3 regions of the Sphaerotilus montanus genome follow, and region 3 is predicted to be linked to each of the others. Evidence: predicted binding sites of a transcription regulator. Region 3 holds the regulator's gene; each other region holds the start of a gene.

Region 1 (6,699 bases), 1.4 Mb from region 3:
GACATCACCGACATTGACCAGCGAGATCTGCAGGCTCTGGGTACCGACCGGCACGCCGAAACCCTGCCAGCCAGAATCCACCGGCGACATCGTCGAAGCAGAAATCGTGTCGGTCGCCAGGGCGGTCGTGGAGCCCGCTCCGAAGTAGGACACGCTGACGTAGTCGTCGTGATTGGCTTCCCAGTCCTGCGTCAGCAGGCGCATCCACATGATGTCGCCGTAGGTCGACACCGGACCAGCGAGGTTGAACGAGTAGACCGCCGAAAAATTGCAGGCAGTGGCTGCCGTGGTCACCGGGCAGGTCTCCAGCAGACCGAAGTGGTTGCCCGCCATGGCCGCGATGCCACCAGCACCGTCATCGGCGGTGTAGTCCGGGTAGTACAGATACCCATCGTCAATGACCGTCGCGGGCGTGTTGCTGACGACAGCCGTCAGGCTGCCCGTCGTCGCAGGGGCGCCCATCGGAACAGTGATCCAACCCGTCGGGTTGGCACCCAGAGAATCCTCGAAACCCGGGTTGGTCAACGCCAGAGCGGGGGTGGCAGCGCAAGCCGCCAGCGAGGCCGAAACAACAAACTTCCTGATCATTTATGACTCCTTGGACTGAAAAGTGGCGCGGTTGGCAGCAACTGCAGCCAAGCTTCCCACGCCAAGTCATCGTATCGACCAGATTGGTACAAGCAAGGACCAACCTTGGACCAAGGGGTACCGCAAATGAAAAAGGCACCTACCGAAGTAGGTGCCTTTTTGCTGAATAACGACTCTGGACTTTATTTCATGCCAGAAGTCACACAGCCATCCGGCTGGATTCAGGCAGCGCGCTTGGTGCGGCGGCGCGAGACCATGCCCAGCACGCCAAGACCGGCCAGCATCATGGCCGTGACGTCGGCTTCCGGCACGGGCGACACGGCCACCGCAGCAGCGTAGTCGATGGCGACGACGGGACGGTTGTAGAGGTTGTAGCCTGCCGGCTGACCCAGCGCCGCAACGTTTTCCACCTGAACCTGGATCGCATTGGTGCCGACCGGAACGCCAAAGGCTGCCCAGTTGGAGTCAGGGTAGCCTTGGGTTTCAATCCAGTACGGATCGGCCGGATTTTCGGAGAACACCGACACATGGTCCGTGCCCAGGACGCCAGCCGTACCGTAGTAGGTGACCGTGACCTTGTCGTTGAAGTCACGCTCGTAGTCGGCCGTCATGAGGCGCACGAGAAAGAAGTCGCCGTAAGTGGAAACCGGGCCACCGAGGTTGAAGCTGAACGCCATGCCGGCGGCACTGCAATTACCTATCTGGATGTTGGCCGCACAGGTTTCGATCAGGCCAAAGCTGGAACCCACGCCTACGGAGCCCGGAAGCGATGCAGTCGGAACGGCATCCACAGTGATGTCGCCGATGGCCGTTCCGTCAGGAGCCGTCACGACGCCACCGAAACCATCGGCTTGCATGTCGTATGCGTCATCGCGCACGAGGACGCGGGCTTGCGGCGAACCATAGTCCACGCGGGTCAGGCCGCCGATCGGGGTCACCCAGTTGTTGGCGTTTTCGAAGCCGGCATCGGTCAGCGCGAACGCCTGGCCGCTGGCCAGACCGGTCAGAGCGAGTGCATAAACGAGTTTCTTGAGCATGAGAATTCTCCTGAATTTCGACGTGCCAGCGTCGGTAGTGGCTGTGGCAAATTTCATTTTTACTATAACGATCATTTTGGAAATTTCACAGCACACCCCCCTGACCCGGGGGAAGTCTCGATCAGAAAACCCGCCTATCTCACACGATTGCAATGCAATTCCTTGTGTTAGACGCCTCGACACGCCCTGGACCCAGATATCTCCTGATATGGCCGATCCGGATTGAGTCGTGACTTTTGCATCTGCATAAATAGGCATAACCCCCACGTTCAAGGGGTTGCACAATAAAATCAAATCAAAATAAAAGGCGCATCGCAAACCATCGGCAGATGGTTGCAATACGCCTTGTCACATCTTGAGGCCGCCCCGCGGCCCAGGTCCGTACCAGCCACCCAACAGCGCAGCGCTTACCAGCTCACCTCGCGGTCCGGCGTGGAACCAATCTTGTGGATCGACAGGTCGGCGCCCTCGAATTCCTCTTCCTGGCTCAGCCGGATCCCGATCAGCGCCTTGATGCCGCCGTAGACCACGAAGCCACCGGCCAGGGCCCAGACCACCGCCATCACCGTGCCGATGGTCTGGCTGGCCAGGCTGACCCCGCCGAGGCCGCCCAGCGCCGTCTGGCCGAAGAGGCCGCAGGCAATGCCGCCCCAGGCGCCACACAGCCCGTGCAGCGGCCAGACGCCGAGCACGTCGTCGATCTTCCAGCGGTTCTGCGTCAGGGTGAACATCTGCACGAAGATCGCCCCGGCGATGCCGCCCACCACCAGCGCGCCCGCCGGGTGCATCAGGTCGGATCCGGCGCACACGGCGACCAGCCCGGCGAGCGGGCCGTTGTAGGCAAAGCCCGGGTCGTTGCGGCCCATCAGCACGGCCACCAGCGTGCCGCCGACCATCGCCATCAGCGAGTTGACGGCCACCAGCCCGGAGATCTTGTCCAGCGTCTGCGCGCTCATCACGTTGAAGCCGAACCAGCCCACCGCCAGGATCCACGCCCCCAGTGCGAGGAAAGGGATGCTCGACGGCGGGTGGGCGCTCATCGCGCCATCCTTGCGGTAGCGGTTGCTGCGCGCGCCCAGCAGCAGGACCGCCGCCAGCCCGATCCAGCCACCCACCGCGTGGACCACCACGCTGCCCGCGAAGTCATGGAACTCCGCGCCGAACGTGCCCTTCAGCCAGGCCTGCACGCCGAACCGCTGGTTCCATGCCACCCCTTCCGACAGCGGGTAGATCAGCCCGACGATGATGGCCGTGGCCAGCAGTTGCGGGTTGAAGCGCGCCCGCTCGGCAATGCCGCCCGAGACGATCGCCGGAATGGCCGCGGCAAAGGTCAGCAGGAAGAAGAACTTGACCAGCTCGTAGCCGTTCTTCGCCGCGAGCGCCTCGGCGCCGGTGAAGAAGTCGACGCCGTACGCGACGGTGTAGCCCACGAAGAAATAGGCAATGGTCGACACGGCGAAATCGACCAGGATCTTGACCAGCGCATTGACCTGGTTCTTCTTGCGCACCGTGCCCAGTTCCAGAAAGGCAAATCCGGCATGCATGGCCAGCACCATGATGGCGCCCAGCAGGATGAAGAGCGCATCGGCGCCCTGTTTCAAGGTATCCATGGAGTCTCGAAGGGGGAGGGGTTGATATGCACCGCAGGGAGGCGCCCGCAGCCTGCAAAAGCACCAAACAAGCACGTTTTGTGCCGAGTTGGTGCGTTTATTCCCTCGCCCGAATGCACCACAACTGCACCGATCCCACCACCGCCGAGACAGAACGGCCCCGCAGCCGCCCACACATTGGGCATGCGCGCACCATGTCAGTGCATCCAATCGACAGCGCCATGACAAGCCCTCAGGAACAGGGCCAGATCTTCTGCGGCCGCTCACCGGCCCCACCGCTACAATCGCACTGCAGCATTCGCACCAGTCAGAACGCTGCAGTCGCCTCCGACGCCCTCTCCAATCCCGCGCCACCCTCGACTGGCCGCCTCGCCCGAGGCGCTGCAGGCGGCGCGACAAGCACCCCGACACGGGTGCCACTCCATGACGTTTGATGATCTGGGCCTGGCCCAGCCGATCCTTCGCGCCATCCGCGAACAAGGCTACGAAATCCCCACCCCCATTCAAGCGCAAGCCATCCCGGCGGTTCTCGCCGGTGGTGACCTGCTCGCCGGCGCGCAGACCGGCACCGGCAAGACGGCCGGCTTCACGCTGCCGCTGCTGCACCGCCTGGCCGCCGGCCAGCCCGCCAAGGACAGCCGTGGCCGCTACGCCATCCGCGCGCTGATCCTGACCCCCACCCGCGAACTCGCCGCCCAGGTCGAGGAAAGCGTGCGCACCTACGGCAAGCACCTGAGCCTGAAGAGCATGGTGATGTTCGGCGGCGTCGGCATGGGCCCGCAGATCGCGCAGCTCAAGCGCGGCGTGGACATCCTGGTCGCCACCCCCGGCCGCCTGCTCGACCACCACCAGCAAGGCATGCTCGACCTGACCCAGGTGGAGTTCTTCGTGCTGGACGAGGCCGACCGCATGCTGGACATGGGCTTCGTCCATGACATCAAGAAGGTGCTGGCGATGCTGCCGCCGAAGAAGCAGAGCCTGCTGTTCTCGGCCACCTTCAGCCCGGAAATCAAGGCCCTGGCCGACCGCCTGCTGAACGCGCCGCAGGTGATCGAGGTCGCCCGCAGCAACGCCACCGCCGAGAACATCGCCCAGCGCGTGATCAAGGTCGGTCGCGAGAAGAAGAAGGATCTGCTGATCCACCTGATCAAGACGCACGACTGGCACCAGGTGCTGGTGTTCACGCGCATGAAGCACGGCGCGAACCGCCTGTGCGAGCACCTGAACAAGGCCGGCATCACCGCGATGGCGATCCACGGCAACAAGAGCCAGGGCGCGCGCACCAAGGCGCTGGCCGAGTTCAAGACGGGCGAGCTGTGCGTGCTGGTGGCGACCGACATCGCGGCCCGCGGCATCGACATCGACCAGCTGCCGCACGTCATCAACTTCGAGCTGCCGAACGTGTCGGAAGACTACGTGCACCGCATCGGCCGCACCGGCCGCGCCGGCGCGCAGGGCGAAGCCCTGTCGCTGGTGTGTCTGGACGAGGAAGCCTTCCTCGCCGACATCGAGAAGCTGATCAAGCGCAGCATCCCGCGCGAGTCGGTGGCCGGTTTCGAAGCCGATCCGGGCGAGCGCGCCGAGCCGATCCAGATCGGTCGCCGCACGCTGGGTGGTGCCGGCGGCGGCGGTGGCAATGGCCGCGGTGCGGGTGGCGGCGGTGGACGCGGTGGCGAACAGCGCCGCCCGGCCGCCCCCGGTGGCCAGCCGCGTGGCAATGCACCGGCACGCCCGGGCAGCGCCCCGCAGCGTCCGGCCGCCCCGCGCGGTGGACGTCCGCAAGGCGCCGGCAGCGGCTCGGGCACGGGCGCAGGCCCCAAGCGCCCGGCCCTGACCTCCGGTCGCCGCGGCGGCTGACCGGCCGCCGGTCAACCTGCTTGATCTGGATCAAGTCCGGATCGGGCGCCCTGGGCGTCTCCTGATGCCTTGCAGGGCGGGTCGTGCCAAGCTGGTGCGACCCCTGCTGCAAGGAGCCTGTCATGGAGATCCAGTTCCTGGGCGCCGCCGACTGCGTCACCGGCTCACGCCATCTGGTGACCAGCGGCCCACACCGTGTCCTGCTCGACTGCGGCCTGTTCCAGGGCTGGAAGATGCTGCGCGAGCGCAACTGGGCCCCCCTGGCGGTGCCGCCGCACGAGATTGATGCGGTCATCCTCAGCCACGCCCACCTTGACCACAGCGGCTGGCTGCCCGCGCTCGTGCAGCAAGGCTTCCGCGGCCGCATCTGGTGCAGTGCCGCCACCCGCGATCTGGCCGAAGTGCTGTTGCTGGACGCCGCCAAGCTCCAGGAAGAGGACGCCCGCCGCGCCAACAAGGGGGGCTGGTCGCGCCACGACCCGGCCAGGCCGCTCTACACGACCAAGGATGCCCGCCGCGCCATCGAACGGCTGCGGCCCGTGGCGACGGGCAAACCGTTCGATCCCCTGCCCGGCCTGCGCGCCGAACTCACGCCGGTCGGCCACCTGCTCGGCGCCTGCGCCGTGACGCTGCGCGATGCCGACCATGCGCTGGTGTTCTCGGGTGACGTCGGACGCACCGACGACCTGATGATGCCGCCCCCGCTGCCCATCACCGCACCGCTCAGCCTGGCGCCGGATCTGCTGGTGGTCGAGAGTACTTATGGCAACCGGCAGCACCCTGCAGACCACACGGTCGCACACCTCGGCGAGATCATCCGGCAGACGGCACGGCGCGGCGGCAAGGTGCTGATCCCGACGTTCGCCGTCGGGCGGGCGCAGGCGCTGATGCTGGTGCTGCACCGCCTGCGCGATGAAGGGGCGATCCCGGACGACCTGCCGGTCTTCCTCGACAGCCCGATGGCGCAGGAAGCCACCGCCATCTACACCGCCCACCGCGACCTGCTGCGCCTGTCGAAGGCCGAGGCCCGCGGGTTCAGCGAAGGGGTCAAGCCCGTGCACAAGCCGCAGGACTCGGCGAAGCTGTCGCGCCTGCGCGGGCCGGCGGTGATCCTGTCATCGAGCGGCATGGCCACGGGCGGCCGGGTGCTGGGACACCTCGCGGCGCTGGCACCCGATCCGCGCCATGCGATCGTGTTTCCCGGCTTCCAGGTGCCCGGCAGCCGTGGCGCCAGGCTGGTCAGCGGGGCCACGGAGATCAAGGTGATGGGCCGGTACGTGGCCGTCAAGGCACAGGTGCACCACCTCGAAGGCCTGTCCGGCCACGCCGATGCGGACGGCCTGCTCGCGTGGATGCGCCAGATGCCGACCGCGCCGAAGCAGGTGATGGTGGTGCATGGCGAGCCGGAAGCCTCGGACGCGCTGCGCATCCGCATCGAGGACACGCTGGGCTGGCCGGCCCGCGTGCCTCAGGCGGGTGAATGCCTGAGGCTGCAGGACCTCGGCACGCTCAGGGTCGCGAACCGTCGTTGAGAATCCTGGCCGCGGCCTTGGTCGAGGCGGCTTCCTTGCGGGCCTTGCGCTCGGCGAGACGGGCAGCGGCAGCGG
Region 2 (6,699 bases), 650 kb from region 3:
AACGGCCCGCCGGCGCGCAGGCTGTGCTTGTGCAGCGCCCGGGCCACCAGCTCCTTGCCCGACCCGGATTCACCCGTGATCAGCACCGTGACGTTGCTCTGGCTGAGCCGGCCGATGGCGCGGAAGACGTCCTGCATCGCCGGCGCCTGGCCGAGCATCTCGGGCACGTCGGCGGTGGCCTCGTCGACACTTTCCTCGCGCAGGCTTTCATCCACCGCGCGGCGGATCAGCGCCACCGCCTTGGGCAGGGCGAAGGGCTTGGGCAGGTACTCGAAGGCGCCGCTCTGGAAGGCCGAGACGGCACTGTCCAGGTCCGAATAGGCCGTCATGATGATGACCGGCAGCCCCGGGTACCTGGCCTTGACCTTGGCGAGCAGGTCGATGCCGGTCCCGCCGGGCATGCGGATGTCGCTCACCAGGACCTGCGGGGCATCGTCTTCCAGCGCCGTCAGCACGTCACGGGCATTGGTGAAGCTGCGCACCGGCAGGTCCTCGCGGGCCAGTGCCTTCTCCAGCACGAAGCGGATGGATTGGTCGTCGTCAACGATCCAGATGGGTTTCATGCGATGCCTGTCAGCCTGTCAGCAGGTCGGTCGGTGCCTCGACCCTGCTGGCGCAAGCGCCACAAGGATCAAGGCAGCGGAATCTGTATCTTGAACAGCGTGCACCCGGGTTCGCTCTCGCATTCGATCAGGCCATGGTGCTGCTGGATGAAGTCCTGTGCCAGCGTCAGTCCGAGGCCTGAACCGCCATCCCGGCCGGACACCAGCGGGAAGAAGATGCGATCACGGATCTCGGGCGGCACGCCGGGTCCGTTGTCTTCAATATGCAATTCCAGTGCCAGCCGGTAGCGCTGGCGCTCGATCGTCACCTGGCGGGCCGCACGGGTGCGCAGCACGATGCGGGCATCGCCATCGTCCTGTCGCCGGGTGGCCAGTGCCTGCGCCGCGTTGTGGACGATGTTGAGCACCGCCTGGATCAGCTGCTCGCCGTCGCCGCGGAACTCGGGCAGCGAGGTGTCGTAATCGCGCTGCACCACGAGTCCCTTGGGGAATTCGGCCAGGATCAGCGCACGCACCCGCTCCAGCACCTCGTGGATGTTGACGTCCGAGACCATGTGCGGCCGCCGGTGCGGCGCCAGCAGCCGGTCCACCAGCGCCTGCAGGCGGTCGGCCTCGTGGATGATGACCTGGGTGTACTCGCGCAGCGCCTTGCTCTCCAGGTCCATCTCCAGCAGCTGTGCCGCACCCCGGATGCCACCCAGCGGATTCTTGATCTCGTGGGCGAGGTTGCGGATCAGCTCCTTGGTGATGCGGGCCTGGTCGAGCGTGCGGGTCTCGCGGTCCTGGCGGGTCTGCTGCTCGATCTCGACCAGTTCCAGCAGCACCTGCTCGCCGTGGTCGATCTGGGTGACGATGGCGTGCACCGGCAGTGGCTCGGTGGACGCCGCGCCGGGGGGGCGGCGCAGCAGCGCCTCCAGCCGGGCCGTGGCAAATTCGTTGGCGACCACCGCATCGAACGTCACCTTCAGCGTGGCGGGATCGACGAACCAGTCGAACACCCGGCCACGCTGCAGTGCCCGCCGCGGCAGGCCGAGCACGCTCTCGAAGGCCGCATTCACATAGACGCAGCGGCCGTCGCGGCGCAGCACGGCCACCATCGTGGCCAGGTGGTCGAACGCATCGAAGGCGTGGGCATGGGTACGCGTCAGATTCATGGGGCGGGCAGCTTGGCAAGTTCGCGCTTGAGGGCGGCGATGTCGGCTTCCTTGCGGGCGATGGAGGCCTTCATCTCGGCCACACGCTCCTGGTAACGCGCGAAGTTGCGCTCGTCGCCGCGGCGCTCGGGCTCGCCCTGGTTGTAGTCCTTCTGCAGCGCGGCGAGGCGCTCCTCCTCCTTGCGCAGCTCGGCTTCGAGGATGCGCCGGGCGTCGCTGTCGCGGGCGCGCTGCTGGGCCGGATCGACCCGCATCTCGCCGCTGGCACGCGCTGCTGGCGCCGCACCGCTGGCCGGGCGAGCGGCTGCGCCCTCCCCGCCACCACCGCCGCCGCCACCACTGCTGGCGGGGCGCCGCACGGGCGACTGCACCACCGTCACCGGCGCACCATCCAGCGTCTTGCAGCCCAGTTCGGCCGCCTCCTTGGGGCTGTACTGGTCGGTGTAGAGGTTGCCGGGGCAGCGGTAGACCGGGCGCTCCTGGGCGCTGGCCGCAGTCGCACCAGCCACCAGGGCCATCGCCATCGTCGTGCGCAGGACGCGCGGAAGGAAGGTCGTGCTCATCGCGCCGCAGTATGGACCATAAAAAAGGCGACCCGCAGGCCGCCTTTCATGCACTCCGGCCTGATCAGTGACCAGACCCCGGGCACATCACAGGGTGTAGTACATGTCGAACTCGATCGGATGGGTCGTCATGCGCATGCGCTGGACTTCCTGCATCTTCAGATCGATGTACGCATCGATGTACGAGTCGGTGAACACGCCACCCTTGGTCAGGAACGCACGGCCCTTGTCCAGATACTCCAGCGCCTGTTCCAGCGACGAGCACACGGTCGGGATCAGCGCGTCTTCTTCCGGCGGCAGGTGGTACAGATCCTTCGTGGCGGCTTCGCCCGGGTGGATCTTGTTCTCGACGCCGTCCAGGCCGGCCATCAGCAGCGCGGCGAAGCCCAGGTACGGGTTCATCAGGGGATCCGGGAAACGCGCTTCGACGCGGCGGCCCTTCGGATTGGCGACGTACGGAATGCGGATCGAGGCCGAGCGGTTCTTGGCCGAGTAGGCCAGCTTCACCGGGGCTTCGTAGCCCGGGACCAGGCGCTTGTAGCTGTTGGTGCCGGGGTTGGTGATCGCGTTCAGCGCACGGGCGTGCTTGATGATGCCGCCGATGTAGTACAGCGCGAAGTCGCTCAGGCCGGCGTAGCCGTCACCGGCGAACAGGTTGACGCCATCCTTCCACACCGACTGGTGGACGTGCATGCCCGAACCGTTGTCGCCAACGATCGGCTTCGGCATGAACGTGGCGGTCTTGCCGTAGGCGCCCGCGACGTTGTGGATGATGTACTTCTGGAGCTGGACCCAGTCGGCGCGCTGGATCAGCGTGCTGAAACGGGTGCCGATTTCCATCTGGCCGGCGTTGGCCACTTCGTGGTGGTGCACTTCGACCGGGATGCCCATCGATTCGAGGATCAGGCACATCTCCGAGCGCATGTCCTGGCCCGAGTCGACCGGCGGCACGGGGAAGTAGCCACCCTTGACGGTCGGACGGAAGCCCTTGTTGCCGTGCTCGTAGTCCTTGCCGGTGTTCCAGGCGGCTTCTTCCGACTCGATCGAGCAGAACGAACCCGACATGTCGGCGCCCCAGCGCACGCTGTCGAACACGAAGAACTCGGGTTCCGGACCGAAGAAGGCGGTGTCGCCCAGGCCGGTCGACTTCATGTAGGCCTCGGCGCGCTTGGCCAGCGAGCGCGGGTCGCGCTCGTAGGCCTTGCCGTCGGCCGGATCGATGACGTCGCAGGTCAGGATCAGCGTGGTCTCTTCGAAGAACGGGTCGATGTTGGCCGTGTTGGCGTCGGGCATGAGCTGCATGTCCGAGGCTTCGATGCCCTTCCAACCCGCGATCGACGAGCCGTCGAATGCGTGACCCGACGTGAACTTGTCTTCATCGAAGTGGGAAACGGGCACCGAGACGTGCTGTTCCTTGCCACGGGTGTCGGTGAAACGGAAGTCGACGAACTTGACTTCGTTTTCCTTCACCATCTTCATCACGTCGGCGACGGTCTTGGCCATCAGAGGCTCCTAGCGAGATGGGAATTGCAATTGAATGAGGGGGTGTTTTCAGGTGCTCAGCCGGGCTGAGAACCGCTCGGGAATGTAGCAGAATCCATGCCCACTCCCTTTGACGGTGCGGCAGCTTTGCAAGCTGTTGCCGCATCGGATTCACCTGATGAAATTCGGCGCCACAGTGGCACCGCAGTGCAGCATATTTCTCGACATGCACCAATGATGTGCATCAACGCACCATTTCAGGGCCCAGTGGAATGTCCGGGGACTGCAAGCCCTGCAACAGGGCCGCATAGGCTTGCAGCAGCCCGGATCCGGGTCGCCCCTTGACCCCGAGTTCGATGTGCCGGCCATGCACCGGATGGTCGACGCTGGGCAGGCTGAACACCTTGATGCCATCGAACCGGGCCTCGATGTCGATCATCAGCGGCGTGAGGCTGGCCTCCATCGAGCCATAGACGATGACCGAGCGCTCTTCCTGTGCCCCTGCGCCATGCAGGTGGGCATAGCGGGTGTCGAGCAGCGCCTCGATCATCGGGTGTGCCATCACGGGAAAGCCGGGCACGAAATGCACGTCGCCGACCGAGAAGCCGGGGATCTTGTTGTACGGGTTCGGGATGATCTGCGCGCCGACCGGGAAGACGCCCATGTTCGTGCGGTGGATGGTGTCGGGGTGGTTCGGATCGTCGCTCCAGCCCTTCTCGATGGCCATCTGGCGCACGCGCTCCATGATGAGTTCGTAGGCTTCCGGGTGGAGCGCCAGCGGCACGCCGAGTGCTGCGGCCGCGCACTGGCGCGTGTGGTCGTCCGGGGTCGCGCCGATGCCGCCGCAGGAGAACACCACGTCGCCACTGGCAAAGGCCGTGCGCAGCGTGTCGGTGATGCGGCGCGGGTCGTCGCCGACGTAGGTGCACCAGGCCAGCGCCAGCCCGCGGGCCGACAGCAGTTCGATGACCTTGGCGAGGTGCTTGTCCTGGCGTTTGCCCGAGAGGATCTCGTCGCCGATGATGATGAGGCCGAAGTTCATGGGAGGGCGATGGGTGGGAAGGAATCGGGGCCGGAGCCGGTGGTCGGGCTGCCCGGCAAGGCAGGTGCGGCGGGTGCAGGCTGCACCACCGGCGGCAGCACCTCGACGGCCTGTTCACGGCGCAGCGCGTCCAGCGCGGCCAGGCTGTAATGCGTGAACCACAGCGCCGCCAGCACGAACACCAGCGTGTAGAGCCAGACGAACACCGGGATCAGCAGCGGCATCATCGGCAGCGCCAGCGCCCCCATCGCCCAGATCAGCGACGGCGCCGCGCCCAGGTAGCCCGAGACGACGCCGATCACCAGCAGCGGCGTGCGGTGGCGGCGCATGATGGCCAGGCGCTCCTCGTGGGTGGCATGGTCGGACAGCGCGTCGTAGACCATCACGCGGTAGGTCAGCCAGCCCCAGATGAGCGGCGGCACCAGCAGCGCCAGCGGCGGGATCACCCACAGCGGCAGGCTGACGACCATCACCACCAGCGCCAGCAGCGTCGAGCCCAGCGACCACCACAGCGCCTGCCACCAGCGCCCGCCGTGGCGGCGCTCCAGCGTCTCGAAGCGGCGGCGGGCCACCAGGGTGACCACGGTCGAGCCCATGAACGCCGACACCAGCAGCAGCGACGCCACGATCATCACCGGCACCGCCAGCACCACCACGACCAGCGGCCCGATCACGCTGCGGAAGACACCGCCGGTGAACTGGTCGATCCAGGCGGTGACGGGCGCCAGCAGCGGCGTGTCGAGCATGAACTGCCGCACGCCCTCGACCGCAGGATCCCAGAAGAACCACGCCAGCCCGAACGCGAGTCCGCCGAGCAGCAGCACCGGCAGCAGCGACAGGAAGATCACGCGCGGCAGCAGGCAGTAGCCCAGCGCGCGCCAGAAGGCATCAAGGACTTTGGACATGCCCACCAGCATACCGACTCGGCGCCGGACCTGCTGAAGGCCTGCTTCCGCTGCCGCTCAGGCGCGCCCGAGCAGCCGCAGCACGCCCAGCCGCTGCTGCGCCCAGAAACCGCGCCCGTAGTCGCGCCCGCCCTCTTCGGGCAGCTGGTCGCGGATGCCGGTGGCGGTATCACCCGGCCGGCCCTCGAAGCGCGCGGTGCCGAACAGCATGTCCCACACGGGCAGCAGCACCGAGAAGTTGTGTCCGCCCAGCGTGCCCTTGCCGCGGGACTCGTGGCCCAGCCCCAGGCTGTGGTGGATGCGGTGGAAGTGCGGGCTGACCAGCAGCCGCTCGCCGAGCCAGCCGAACCGCAGACGCACGTTGGCGTGCGACAGGTTCTCGACGAGCTGCGACAGCGCCACCACGGCGACGAACTGCCCCGGTGCCACACCGATCGCGTGGCCGATCTGCACGATGAGCACATCGACGATCAGCGAATCGAGCAGGTGGTTGCGGTTGTCGGTCCACATCGTCATCTGGCGCTGGCTGTGGTGCACGGCGTGCAGCGCCCACCACCACCCGAACTGGTGCTGACCGCGGTGGATGAGGTAGTTGACCAGATCGAACACCACCAGGTAGGCCAGAAAGGACGCCAGCGCCGTGTCGGTCATCCCCGGCCACAGTGGTGCGATCAGCGTGTCGAGCTGCCAGCCCGTCACGCCCTGCACCGCCAGCCAGCCCCACAGCGTCTCCCACAGCGGATCGACCGCGAAGAACAGCACCAGCCGGAACAGCCCGAGCTGGTGGACCAGTGTGTAGACCACGTCGGTGCGCACCGCCGCGCGGTCGGTGACGGCCTGGATCGGGCGCCAGCGCTGCAGCGACCCGAACACCCCCACGATGACGATCAACTGCAGCAGCCCGACCAGCAGCCAGCCGGTCGCGTTGTAGGCATCCACCAGGATGGAGGCACCACCCAGCCCGAACACCACCGGCTGCACGAGGGTTTC
Region 3 (6,699 bases):
GGGGGCCGCACACGCAGCGGCCCCCGGCTACCATCGCGGTGATGTCCCACACCACAGGAGCGCGGTCATGGCCCTGCCGCTCGGCACACCGGAGCTGATGTCGATCGCCGCCACGCTGGGCTGGGCCAGCGGGCTGCGGCTGTACGCCGTGCTCTTCTGCACCGGGCTGGCCGGTTACCTGGGCTGGATACCGCTGCCGGGCGGGCTGCTCTGGCTGCAGCAGCCGGTGGTGCTGGGCGCGAGCGGGCTGATGCTGTCGGCCGAGTTCTTCGCCGACAAGATCCCCGGCTTCGACTCCTTCTGGGACCTGCTGCACACCTTCGTGCGCATCCCGGCGGGTGCAGCGCTGGCGGCGGCGGTCTTCGGTGGCGACGAGGGCAGCTGGTCGATGGCCGCGGCCGTGCTCGGCGGCTCGCTGGCGGCCACCGCCCATGTGGCCAAGACGACGACACGGGCGGCGGTCAACACCTCGCCCGAACCGTTCAGCAACTGGGGACTGTCACTCGCCGGGGACGCTGCGGTGCCGGCGATGCTGTGGCTGTCGTGGGTCCAGCCCCTGTGGGCCGCGGTCGGGCTCGGCGTGGCCGTGGTGGTGATGCTGGGGCTGACCTTCTGGCTGCTGCGCCACGTGCGGGCGCTGCTGCGGGGGCTGGTGCAGCGCTTCAGCGGCGCGTCGACAGCGCTGGACTGATGGCCGCCGCCGCCCGCAGCGGTGGCAGCGGCGTCTGGGTCATCAGGAACTGCTCGGCGAGCCGGCCCAGTTCCGCGCTGCCGCAGGCCCGGCACAGGCTGAGCACCGCGCGGGCGTATTCGGGCGGGCCGAGCATCAGGTTGATGTCCACATCCTCGCCCATCTCGTGCATGAGCAGATCGTGGATACGGCTGGCGATCTGGTGGCGGACTGGGTCGTGCATGGCGGGTCTCCTGGGTTCACCCCCAGTCCATTGCACGGGCCGTGCCGGCCAGATTGCAAATTCGATCACGCCATCGGAGCGCCCCGCCATGACCGCGCACCAAGGCCTGTCGGGGTAACTACCGGGCCGCGCCCGCAGCCATGCGCGGCACCGCCGCAGGCTGCCCCGAAATGGTGCGACCGCGGCAACCCGGTTGTTCAGATCGCCTTGCGCAGATTGGCCGGCGCGATCTTGAGCGCCTCGCGGTACTTGGCCACCGTGCGGCGCGCGACCTGGATGCCTTGCTCCTCCAGCATCGTGCTGAGCTGGCTGTCGGAGAGCGGCTTCTTCTGGTCCTCGGCGGCCACGAACTGCTTGATCAGCGCCCGCACCGCCGTGCTCGACGCATTGCCGCCCGCCTCGGTGTTCAGCGACGACCCGAAGAAATACTTCAGCTCGAAGGTGCCAAAGGGCGTGTTCATGTACTTGGCGGTGGTCACGCGCGAGATGGTGGACTCGTGCAGACCCAGCTCGTCGGCGATCTCGCGCAGCACCAGCGGCTTCATCGCGATCTCGCCGTGGGTGAAGAAGCCCTTCTGGCGCTCGACAATGGCCTGCGAGACCCGCTGGATGGTGTCGAAGCGCTGCAGGATGTTCTTGACGAACCAGCGCGCCTCCTGCAACCGCACCGCCAGCGTCGCGCCGCCCTCGTCGCCGGTGCGCTGGCTGCGGTGCTGGCGCAGGACCTGGGCGTAGAGGTCGTTGATGCGCAGCTTGGGCATCACGTCCGGGTTGAGCACGACACGCCAGCCGCGGCCCGCCTTCTGCACGATCACGTCCGGCACGACGATGTTGGCCTCGGCGCGGGCAAAGCGACGGCCGGGCTTGGGCTCCAGCGTCAGGATGAGCGTCTGCGCGTCGCGGATGTCGTCCTCGTCGGCGCCAGTGGCGGCCATGAGCTTCTTCATGTCGCGCCGGGCGAGCAGCTCCAGATGGCCCTGGCAGATCAGGATGGCCACGCGCTGCGCCTCGGTGCGGTCGCACTCGCGCAGCTGCAGCACCAGGCATTCGCCCAGGTCGCGGGCGCCGACGCCGCAGGGCTCCAGGTTCTGCAGCCAGCCCAGCGCGCAGCGCAGCTGGTCGATCAGCTCCTCGCGCAGCGTGGCGGCTTCCTCGTCGCCAGGCGTGTCGCCGATCGACAGCTCGATGGCCAGCCGCTCGGCGATGTCCTCCAGCGGGTCGGCCAGGTAGCCGTCCTCGTTGAGCGAGTCGATCAGGGCCTCGACCAGCAGCATGTCCTCGCCCGCCAGCCGCATGCCGAGCAGCTGGCCGCGCAGGTGGTCGTTGAGGCTTTCGGTGAGGCTGGAGCGCTCGCTCCAGTCACCGTCCTCGTCCTCGACGGCGTTGCTGCGCGCGCCGGACACGTCGGAGAGGCTGTCGTAGTCCTCGCGCTCGCTGCCGGAGTCCCAGTCGTTGCTGTCGCTGGCGCTGCTGTTGAAGTCCAGCTGGTCCACGCCGGGCGTTTCGGCCTCGGACGCCGGGCTGGTCGCCGCGGCCGGGGTGTCGCCGCCATCCCAGTCGTCGGTGGCCCCGGGGCTGCGCTCGGGCGGGGCCAGGGTGGTGTCGGCCATGGGCCGGTCCTGGGCGACCCCCTCTTCGTCGACTTCCAGGAACGGATTCGCTTCGAGCATCTGCTCGACTTCCTGGTGCAGCTCCAGCGTCGAGAGCTGCAGCAACCGGATCGATTGCTGCAGTTGTGGCGTCAGCGCCAGGTGCTGCGAGAGGCGGACCTGCAGGGAAGGTTTCATGGGATGGGGACCAAAATCACATGCGGAAATGTTCGCCGAGGTAGACCTTGCGCACGTCCGGGTTGTCGACGATGGCCGCCGGCGTCCCTTCGGCCAGCACACGGCCCTCGCTGATGATGTAGGCGCGGTCGCAGATGCCCAGCGTCTCGCGCACGTTGTGGTCGGTGATCAGCACGCCGATGCCGCGCGCCTTCAGGAAACCGATGATGCGCTGGATCTCGATCACCGCAATCGGATCAACCCCGGCAAAGGGCTCGTCCAGCAGGATGAAACGCGGCTGCGTGGCCAGCGCCCGGGCGATCTCCACCCGCCGGCGCTCGCCGCCCGAGAGGGCAGGGGCGGGGCTGGCGCGCAGCCGATCGATCGACAGGTCGTGGAGCAGGCCGTCCAGCAGCGACTCGATGCGTGCGGTGCCGAGCGGGCGGCCGTTCTCGTCGTGCTGCAGCTCCAGCACGGCGCGGATGTTCTCCTCGACCGTGAGACGCCGGAAGATCGAGGCCTCCTGCGGCAGGTAGGACAGCCCGAGCCGCGCCCGCTGGTGGATCGGCAGGCGCTGCACCTCGGCGCCATCGATGCGGATGCTGCCCGCGTCGGCCCGCACCAGCCCGACCAGCATGTAGAAGCTGGTGGTCTTGCCCGCGCCGTTCGGACCGAGCAGACCGACCACCTCGCCGCTGCGCACCGAGAGGTGGACGTCCTTGACGACCAGCCGGGCGCCGTAGCGCTTCTGCAGGCCCTCGGCCTCCAGGCAACTGCGGGTGTCGGTCAACGCGGAACCTCCGGGCTGGCGGCCTCGGGCGCCGGACTGGCGGACTTGCGCGGCGTCACCACGCCCTTGACGCGCCCGCCACCCGCTGCCGTCGCGGCCGCGCCAGCCGCACCACCGCCCTGCACCTCGAACACGTCGCGGGCATGGTTGTAGACGATGGTCTGGCCGGTGACCTGGTCCGCCGGCGCCCCGCCGCGCAGCACCCGCACCTGCGCCTGGTCGATGAAGCGCACGGTCTCGGTGACGGTGTCGTACTCGATGCGCCGGGCCTGGCCTTCGACGACCTCGTCCAGCCCTTCGCGCTTCTGGCGGAAGGTGGCGAGCTGGCCGTCGGCACCGGTCGCCGTGGCGAACTGGCCCTGGGCGGTTTCCCTCAGCTCGATCTGCGCAGCCTTGAGCACCAGCGTGCCGCGGGTGATCTCGACGCCGCCACTGAGCGTGCGGATCTTGCGCTTGCCGTCCAGCACCATGCGCCCCGCGTCAAACGCAAGCGCCTGCTCGCTGTCGGCCTTCTCCGCACGCACCGGCAGGCCGGACACCGCCAGCAGGGCAGCCAGCAGCAGGGCGGAATGTCGGGACAACAGCACGGAAACGGCAGGCAGCATGGAACACGGTCCCCGGAAAGCCCTGGGGTCAAGGCATGGAAATTGCATTGATTCTAGCCAGAAGCGACCGGGCCCGCGACATCTTCTGTCGCGGGCCCGGGGCATGGCGCGGTGCGGGGAATTCTTCAGGCGCGATCAGACGCCTTTGCGCGAGCGGGCGATGAGCTGGTCCGTCAGCGCCAGTGCGCGGACCTGTCCTTCGAGCTCGGGCGTGTTGTCACCGCCAGCGAGCGAAGGGGAGGTGTAATAACGGCCATGGATGCCGAGCGCCGGCACGCCATCGATCTTGTAGGCCTCGGAGAGCAGCTTGCTCTGGCGGACCTTGCTCTGCATGCCGAAGGAGTTGTACATCTCGGTGAACTTGGCCCGGTCGGCCCCGTTCTGCACCGCGAACTCGATCAGCGCCTCGGGCTTGTCGAGTTTCTGGCCCTGCTGGTGGATCGCGTAGAAGACCTTGCGGTGGATCTGCTCGACCAGCCCGAGCGCCTCCAGCGTCGCGTAGAAGCGCTGCTGCGGCTCGAAGTTGGGCCGGAACCCCACGTGCATGCGCTTGAAGGCCACATCGGCAGGCAGCTTCCTGATCCAGGCTTCCAGCGTCGGCTCGAAGGCGTTGCAGTGCGGGCAGCCATACCAGAAGAACTCGATCACCTCGATCTTGCCCGCAGGCGCCGAGACCGGAACCGCGGTGGACAGGCGGACGAAGTGCTTGCCTTCCTGGAACGCACCCTGGGCCGAGACGAGGGGGCTGGCCCCGGACAGCGCGAGGGCGGCAGTGCTGCCCACGACAAACTCACGACGCTTCATGCAATGTTTCCTTTCGATGATCACGGCGGATCAGAGTGGGTCCGTGCAGCAAGGTTCAACGCGGCACGCGCACCAGCGCCGCTTCGCCATAACCGGACGCCGTCGTCTGGTCGCGCATCCGCTCTGCATCCTCACGCGTCTCGAATGGCCCCAGGCGCACACGGTACATCAGGCGCCCGGCCTGCTCGCGTTCGGTGATGCGGGCTTTCAGGCCCCCCATCGCCAGCTTGGCGCGCTGCTGCTCGGCGTCGTCGGTGCTGACGTACGCCCCGACCTGCACGAAATACACGAACGCGTCAGCCCCCGGTCTGGCTGACGCACTCGCCGCCGTGGCGGCTGTCGCCGATGCGCGCGCAGCCGCTGCACTGGGCGCCGGAACCACGGCAGCGGCCGCATTCGCGACGGCACTGGCCACACGCTCCTGGGCTGCGGCCGCAGTGCCGTTGCCGCTGTCGGTGCGCGCCGGACCGGGGGCGGGCCTGGCCGGGTTCTTGCCGTGCAACGGCGAGTTCGGGTCCCAGTGCCTGTTCTTCTCGATCTCGGCCGCGTCCTGCTCGGCGGTGCGCTGGGGCACCTTGTCCATGAAGGGAATCGGCGCCTTGGTCACATAGAGCGCCACACCCAGCGCCAGCACGAGGCCGACCAGCAGCCCCACGACCACGCCGACGCCGAAGCCACCGCGCTGTGTCTTGCCATTCGATGCCATCGAGAACCTCCTGATCCGGCGACCGGTCACATCTTGCTCGGCGCGCTCACGCCGAGGACGGCCAGCGCGTTGCGCAGCACCTGCGCGGTGGCCTGCAGCAGCGCCATGCGGGCGGGCATCGCCGCGGCGTCGCCGTCGAGGAAGCGCACCGCTGCGTAGTAGCTGTGGTACGCCGAGGCCACGTCGCGCAGGTAGAACGCCACGTCGTGCGGCGCCAGATCGGCCGCCGCCCGGCCGAGCATCTCCGGATACTCGGCCAGCTTGTTCATCAGCGCCACTTCGGTGGGCGCCACCAGACCGGATAAGTCCGCCGCTGCCAGCGCCGCCGCGGACACGTCGCCCCGGTGCTCCTCGGCGTACTTCGCCAGCACCGAGCAGATGCGCGCGTGGGCGTACTGCACGTAGAACACCGGGTTCTCGTCGTTGGCCTGCAGCGCGAGGTCCACGTCGAAGATGAACTCGGTGTCGGCCTTGCGGCTGATGAGGAAGAAGCGCACCGCGTCGCGGCTGGTCCAGTCGATCAGGTCGCGCAGGGTCACGTAGCTGCCGGCGCGCTTGGAGATCTTGACCTCCTCGCCGCCCTTCATCACGGTGACCATCTTGTGCAGCACGTAGTCGGGGAAGCCCGCCGGGATGCCGACACCGGCCGCCTGCAGGCCGGCGCGCACGCGGGCGATGGTGCCGTGGTGGTCGCTGCCCTGGACGTTGACGACCTTGTCGAAGCCGCGCTGCCACTTGTGGATGTGGTACGCCACGTCCGGCACGAAGTAGGTGAACGTGCCGTCGGACTTGCGCATCACGCGGTCCTTGTCGTCGCCGTAGTCGGTCGAGCGCAGCCAGAGCGCGCCGCCGTCCTCGAAGGTCTTGCCGGCGTCGACCAGCTTCTGCACCGCCTCGGCGACACGGCCGCTGCTGTACAGGCCGGACTCCAGGTAGTAGTGGTCGAAGCGCACGCCGAAGGCCCGCAGGTCCAGGTCCTGTTCGTGGCGCAGGTAGGCGACGGCGAACTGGCGGATGCTGTCGAGGTCGGCCGGATCGCCCGAGGCGGTGTATTCGCGGTCGTCGGCCCGGACGGTGGCCTGCTGGCGGAAGGCGTCGGCGATGTCGGCGATGT

What was found. Region 3 encodes sigma-54, which starts transcription at its own class of promoters, with help from an activator protein. Its sites were predicted from a motif close to TGGCANGNAANCTGCTTT; they were not measured.
Region 1: BDD16_RS14655 (ammonium transporter) is a predicted target of sigma-54. The motif match lies at 3,304-3,321, and genes of this name have one in related genera.
Region 2: glnA (type I glutamate--ammonia ligase) is a predicted target of sigma-54. The motif match lies at 3,868-3,885, and genes of this name have one in related genera.

The regions. Positions count from the first base shown of each region.
Region 1 covers NZ_JACCFH010000001.1:3,194,789-3,201,487, reverse strand. Annotated here, with positions in the region: gene BDD16_RS23045 (PEP-CTERM sorting domain-containing protein) at 1-588, opposite strand, end outside; gene BDD16_RS14660 (PEP-CTERM sorting domain-containing protein) at 810-1,625, opposite strand; gene BDD16_RS14655 (ammonium transporter) at 2,033-3,235, opposite strand; gene BDD16_RS14650 (DEAD/DEAH box helicase) at 3,659-5,092, shown strand; gene BDD16_RS14645 (MBL fold metallo-hydrolase RNA specificity domain-containing protein) at 5,215-6,624, shown strand; gene BDD16_RS14640 (hypothetical protein) at 6,602-6,699, opposite strand, start outside.
Region 2 covers NZ_JACCFH010000001.1:1,154,457-1,161,155, forward strand. Annotated here, with positions in the region: gene ntrC (nitrogen regulation protein NR(I)) at 1-563, opposite strand, end outside; gene glnL (nitrogen regulation protein NR(II)) at 632-1,717, opposite strand; gene BDD16_RS05090 (hypothetical protein) at 1,714-2,280, opposite strand; gene glnA (type I glutamate--ammonia ligase) at 2,368-3,783, opposite strand; gene BDD16_RS05100 (competence/damage-inducible protein A) at 4,007-4,804, opposite strand; gene BDD16_RS05105 (EI24 domain-containing protein) at 4,801-5,709, opposite strand; gene BDD16_RS05110 (sterol desaturase family protein) at 5,767-6,699, opposite strand, start outside.
Region 3 covers NZ_JACCFH010000001.1:1,800,285-1,806,983, reverse strand. Annotated here, with positions in the region: gene BDD16_RS08140 (DUF4126 domain-containing protein) at 68-691, shown strand; gene BDD16_RS08135 (hypothetical protein) at 663-914, opposite strand; gene BDD16_RS08130 (RNA polymerase factor sigma-54) at 1,112-2,701, opposite strand; gene lptB (LPS export ABC transporter ATP-binding protein) at 2,718-3,470, opposite strand; gene lptA (lipopolysaccharide transport periplasmic protein LptA) at 3,467-4,075, opposite strand; gene BDD16_RS08115 (thiol:disulfide interchange protein DsbA/DsbL) at 4,211-4,879, opposite strand; gene BDD16_RS08110 (SPOR domain-containing protein) at 4,935-5,585, opposite strand; gene argS (arginine--tRNA ligase) at 5,612-6,699, opposite strand, start outside.